Regions from separate parts of the Catenovulum sp. SX2 genome, predicted to be linked through region 1. Evidence: predicted binding sites of a transcription regulator. Region 1 holds the regulator's gene; the other holds the start of a gene.
The links. Region 1 encodes sigma-54, which starts transcription at its own class of promoters, with help from an activator protein. Its sites were predicted from a motif close to GTTGGCACGNNNNTNGNNT; they were not measured.
Positions count from the first base shown of each region.

Region 2: the regulator sigma-54 is predicted to act here: its motif matches at 1,170-1,188, upstream of ACMZOO_RS04140 (CmpA/NrtA family ABC transporter substrate-binding protein).

Region 1 covers NZ_CP182493.1:2,466,111-2,469,310, forward strand. Annotated here, with positions in the region: gene rapZ (RNase adapter RapZ) at 1-142, opposite strand, end outside; gene ptsN (PTS IIA-like nitrogen regulatory protein PtsN) at 146-592, opposite strand; gene hpf (ribosome hibernation promoting factor) at 592-879, opposite strand; gene ACMZOO_RS10340 (RNA polymerase factor sigma-54) at 909-2,414, opposite strand; gene lptB (LPS export ABC transporter ATP-binding protein) at 2,430-3,155, opposite strand; gene lptA (lipopolysaccharide transport periplasmic protein LptA) at 3,155-3,200, opposite strand, start outside.
Region 2 covers NZ_CP182493.1:1,003,131-1,006,330, reverse strand. Annotated here, with positions in the region: gene ACMZOO_RS04145 (YHYH protein) at 1-927, opposite strand, end outside; gene ACMZOO_RS04140 (CmpA/NrtA family ABC transporter substrate-binding protein) at 1,380-2,768, shown strand; gene ACMZOO_RS04135 (ABC transporter permease) at 2,928-3,200, shown strand, end outside.

The DNA of each region.
Region 1 (3,200 bases):
TGCCTTTTAATGCATCTGGTAAAAACGGCAATAACTGAATTGGAATATTATCGACACAATAAAAACCTGCATCTTCAAGTTGATCAAGTGCGGTCGATTTACCTGAACCCGAACGACCTGACAGTATGACAAGTTGTAACATAGTTTATTCCGTAATAGCTTGAAAAAGTTCCTGATTAGTTTGCGCTGATCTTAAGCGTTTTAAAATACTTTTATCCGAAAGTTTTTGTGCAACAGCTGCTAATGATTTTAAGTGTTCGTTGCATTGGTTTTCTGGTACCAACAGAGCAAAAAAAACATTAACCGGCTGGTTGTCTATCGCGTCATAATCAATAGCTTCTGCTGTGGTAATTAATACGGCTAACGCTTTAGTTGTATTGGCTAAGCGGCCATGAGGGAGGGCGATACCATTACCTATACCTGTACTACCTAATCTTTCTCGATTGAGCAAAGCTGCGGTAATTTCTTGTTCGGTCATTTCGCTAATATGCTGTGCAGCTATTTGACCTATGTGCTCAATAATTCGTTTTTTGCTAGAAACAGAGACTGCACATTCAGTGCAGTCTTTGGATAAAAAAGATTGAATGTCCATTAATGGCGTTTCATTTTCTCTTTATGCTTGATGACTTGGCGATCCAGCTTGTCTATCAAGGAATCTATTGCGGCATACATATCCGTATGCTCGGCGTTGGCAAATACTTCACCACCGTTTAAATGCAGCGTTGCTTCTGCTACTTGATTTAGCTTTTCAACGTTGAGGATAACATACACGTTATTGATGTGATCAAAATGACGCTCAAGCTTTGCAAACTTGTTGTCGACGTAATCTCTTAGTGAGTCAGTAATATCAACATGACGACCAGTTAAATTGATTTGCATAGGCTCTTTCCTTTTTTGGTTTATGCCTTCTAAAGAAGGCTCTTACGTTGGTTTGACGGCGGAATTGACAACGACTCTCGGTATTTAGCTATGGTGCGTCTAGCAACCATAATACCTTGATCCGCTAACAATTCTGCAATCTTGCTATCACTTAACGGTTTTGCTGTATTTTCAGCAGAAATCAGTTTTTTAATCAAAGCGCGTATTGCGGTTGATGAACATTCCCCACCATTTTCAGTGCTGACATGACTTGAGAAGAAGTATTTCAATTCAAATATACCACGTGGTGTGTGCATATATTTTTGTGTCGTTACCCTAGATATGGTCGACTCATGCATTTCAACTTCTTCGGCAACATCATTTAACACCATAGGTTTCATGGCTTCATCACCGTACTCAAAAAAACCTTGTTGTTGTTTTACGATACACCTTGCTACTTTTAACAAAGTTTCGTTACGACTTTCAAGGCTTTTTATAAACCATTTTGCTTCTTGCATATGCGAACGGATAAATTGTGAATCCGACGTATTGCGTGCTGTTTTACTCATAGCTGCATATTCTGCATTTATCTTGAGTTTTGGCATGCTGTCTGGATTTAATTCAACTATCCAATCGTCTTTAATTTTTTTAACTGCCACATCTGGCACTATATATTGAGCTTCTTCTGCAACCACAGCGTTACCCGGTCTTGGGTTTAAGCTGTGGATGAGTTTCATCACTTCTTTTAGCTCGTCTTCTTTTAGTTTAGTCTTCCTTGCTAAAGTTCGGTAGTCTCTATTACCTAAAAGTTCGATATAATTTTTAATTACTTTTTTGGTTTCGGCTAAATAGGGCGTATCTGCTGAAAATTGATTCAGTTGTACGAGCAAACACTCTTTGGTATCTCTGGCCGCAGCACCAACTGGATCAAAGAGTTGAATGCGTTTAAGTACTGCTTCTACTTCTTCAACTTCAACTAAATCGTCTATTTCTTCGCTTTCTATGCCTAAACTTTCAATTATGTCTTCAACACTAACAGTTAAATAACCTGAGTCGTCGACTGCATCAATAATGGCTATGGCGATAGCTCTGTCGACTGGTGAAAATGGCGTTAAATCCATTTGCCATAATAAATGGTCACGAATTGACGTTATGGTTTCACCTTGGTAAACCATATCATCGTCAGGGGCTGCACCACCTGAGCCAGTTCCAGTACCTTGGGTAAAGTGGTCATCCCAAGTGCTGTCGGTCGCTAAATCTTCGCGAATATCTTCGCGTGATAGTTCGTCACGGCTGTCGGGCACTGCATCTTCGTTTGATTCGGTATTATCTTTGCCGTTTTTTTCTTCTTTTTGTTGTTTAGCTTCGTTTAACGCGTCTAATGATTCGAAGTCCTCGCGGTTTTCTTCAGATTCCAACAAAGGGTTGCTATCAAGCGCTTCTTGGATCTCTTGCTGAAGATCAAGCGATGACAATTGCAACAATCGAATAGCTTGTTGCAACTGCGGGGTCATAGTTAAATGCTGACCAAATTTTAACTGAATAGTTTGTTTCATTAATTAGACGATTCGTTATAGTTTAAATTGTTCACCTAAATACACGTTACGTACTTGTTTGTTATTCAGCACATCGTTGGGTGCACCAGAGGCAATTAACTGTCCTTGGCTAACGATATAGGCTTTTTCACAAACATCGAGCGTTTCACGCACATTATGGTCTGTTATTAGTACACCTAAACCCCTATCTCTAAGATGGGTGATAATTCTTTTTATATCAATAACGGATATAGGATCTACCCCGGCAAATGGCTCGTCCAATAAGATAAATTTTGGATCGGCCGCTAGCGCTCTGGCGATTTCTACCCGTCTTCTTTCACCACCGGATAATGCCATGCCCTGACTATCTCTTATGTGGGTGATATGAAATTCTTCAAGTAGCTCTTCAAGTTTAGCTTGTTTTTCGCTTTTGGTAAGCTCAGGTCGCATTTCTAAAATAGAATAAATATTTTGTGTGACCGTTAACTTTCTAAATATAGACGATTCTTGTGGTAAATAACCAACACCTGCACGGGCTCTTTCGTGCATTGGAAAGTAGGTCATGTCTTTGTCGTCTAATAGAATTTGCCCAGCGTCATTTTCCACTAATCCGACTATCATGTAGAAGGTAGTGGTTTTACCAGCGCCGTTTGGCCCCAATAAACCAACTATGCTGCCGGATTCAACCTGCAGAGAAACATTTTTAACCACTTGGCGTTTTTTATAGGCTTTAGCTAAGTTGGTTGCGATTAACTTCGGCATTAATTGTCACCACTTTTTGGTGTTAACACAGTACGGACTTTTTGC
Region 2 (3,200 bases), 1.5 Mb from region 1:
GCCTTTAGCATGGCTTACTCTATAATAGTCTTGGTCAATGACAGCTTTAGGCGAACCGTTGTCACCAATAAATATAATTGTGGTGTTGGCTTTAGTTTGTTCATCCATTGAATTTATCAAGCGACCAATTTCGCTGTCCATTGCTTCTATCGCGGCAAGAAAATAATCACGTTTATTATTGTCGATATCATCCTGGGTGCCAGTCAAATCTGTACGATTGTGCAAGTTGGTGGGTGGTAAATGAAAAGGAGAGTGCGGCGCAGAATAAGCGACCCAAGCAAACCAAGGATTAGTTTGTCCATTAATCCAGTCTATGGCTAAATCGGTAATTTTACTTGTATGGTATTCGGTTGATTGTGACTGCACACCGTTAATGGTTAGGGTCCAGTTATAATAATCTTCTGGGTTAGATAAATTGCCTGCATAATAATTGATACCCATATCGTTAGGGTGATTTGCATCTGGGTTACCACCGCCTAAATGCCATTTGCCAAATACGCCGGATACATAATTTATGGACGCTGTTGAATTGGCCAAATGTTGTTGAATGCTGGTGTGTGCACTAGAAAGAGGCGCTGGCACATAAGTAACGCCTGAGTTATGCCCGTGTTTACCGGTAATAATGGCGGCACGCGTTGTGGTACAAGCGGGTGTCACCCAAGCATTATCAAAGGTCAAGCCCTTGTCTGCTAGTGCATCGAGCGTCGGTGTGGCCGGTAAATCTGTTGAATAGTCGTATTGTGTTGAGGCGTCTAAACCTTGATCGTCTGATATTATTAATAAAATATTTTGTTGCGCATTGTTAGTGAGCTCTTCATCTTTAGGCTGCTCATCTGTGTCTATATCAATTTGCACATCTTGCCCGCCACAAGCGCCAAGTTGTAGCGCTGTCATTATAGTAGTTGCTAATAACCAATTGCTCTTCATGCCACGCCTCATTTTTTCATACATATTTTAATTCATTTGGCCATTAAACTTTAGACCATTAATCACTCAGTAACGAACAAAAGGGCTAAAAGGTTGCATCTATTTACAAATAAAAATTGATTTAAGTTAATTTGGTAAAAATGGCACTAAACGGTGCACCGTTTTAGGGATAGTCAGTGATTTTGAAATACCATAAATACTGATTTTTGTTTTAGTGGTCTGATTTTAAATGTTTTTTTATTTTTGGCACAGCAATTGTATTTATAGGTTCGTGTTTGATTAAAACTGAATTTGCACAACAGCAAATTCACTAGTTAAGCTAAACCATACACAAAGTCGTGTTTATGTTTACTTAGCTAACAATTTGATTTGGCGATGAAGCCCACTCCCGCGAAGCTTTTTTAAGGCTGAGCAGGAGTGGGTTTTTTTTTGGGAAATTTTTGGAGATATACATGAAATTTAATACGTCTGTTATTAAAGCTAGTATCAAAACTTTGGCAGCATCAGTGTCGATTGCTGCAACTTTATTCAGTGCACAAGCAAATGCAGCTGATGTGGGTTGGCCAGAGAAAGAAGAATTAAAATTCGGTTTCATTAAATTAACCGATATGGCGCCTTTAGCGATTGCTTATGAAAAAGGTTACTTCGAAGACGAAGGTTTGTATGTAACTCTAGAAGCTCAAGCAAACTGGAAAGTTTTATTAGACCGTGTAATTGACGGTCAGTTAGATGGTGCACATATGTTGGCGGGTCAGCCTCTAGGTGCAACTATAGGTTTTGGTACTAAAGCAGACATCATTACCGCGTTCAGCATGGACTTAAATGGTAACGGTATTACAGTATCTAACGATATCTGGAAAGAGATGAAGAAAAACATTCCTCATGAGAATGGCAAACCAGTTCATCCAATCAAAGCTGACTACTTAAAACCAGTTGTTGATAAATACCGTTCACAAGGTAAACCATTCAACATGGGTATGGTATTCCCAGTATCTACCCATAACTACGAGTTACGTTATTGGTTAGCAGCTGGTGGTATTCACCCGGGTTATTATGCACCACACAAAGGTGACACAAGCGGTAACATTCAAGCTGAAGCACTATTAAGTGTAACACCACCACCTCAAATGCCAGCTACTTTAGAAGCGGGTACTATTTATGGTTACTGTGTAGGTGAGCCATGGAACCAACAAGCTGTATTTAAAGGTATCGGTGTACCAGTTATTACCGACTACGAAATTTGGAAAGACAACCCTGAAAAAGTATTTGGTGTATCAAAAACTTGGGCTGAAAAAAATCCGAACACTCATGTACGTGTAGTAAAAGCTATGATCCGTGCAGCAATGTGGTTAGATGCAAACAACAATGCTAACCGTCCTGAAGCGGTAAAAATCTTGTCTAAGAGCCAATATGTTGGTGCTGATTACGACGTAATTGCTAACTCTATGACAGGTACTTTTGAATACGAGAAAGGTGACAAACGTGATGTTCCTGACTTCAACGTATTCTTCCGTTACAACGCAACTTATCCTTACTACTCAGATGCAATTTGGTACTTAACGCAAATGCGTCGTTGGGGTCAAATCGAAGATGCTAAATCTGATAGCTGGTACATGGATATCGCGAAAAAAGTTTACCGTCCTGACATTTATTCAATCGCTGCTCAAGCATTGATTAAAGAAGGTAAAGCAAATGCGAAAGACTTCCCTAACTTTAAAACTGAAACAGGCTTCAAACCACCACAAAAAGAATTTATCGACAATGTTGTGTATGACGGTACTAAACCAAATGCATATCTTGAGAAATTCAAAATTGGTTTGAAAGGCGACACTAAACTTTAATCGCTCTCTAGATTAGGCGGTGGCAGAGTTGTCGCCGCCAACCAAACAGCGTAGTTAGTAGGAGACATTATGAAAGAAGCAACCATGAACAAAGTAAGCGTGCTAGAGCTTAAAAAGACCATTAGCAGTTTTGGTAATGAAAAAAGCAAACAAATCGTCATGGCGATGTTATTACCTTTTATCGGTTTGATTGTATTTTTACTATTATGGAGTGCAACGGCTAAAAACATCGACACTTCATTAGGTCAATTTCCTGGCCCTGCTCAAGTATACGAGCAAACAACCACTTTAGTTGGCGAGCACTTTACTGAACGTGAAAAAGCTGAAAAATTCTACGAGCGTCAACATGAAAGAAACGAAGCTCGCATGAAAGTGGATCCTAACTACGAGCCAAAAATTCGCCCTTATACAGGCAAACCAACTTTCTTTGAC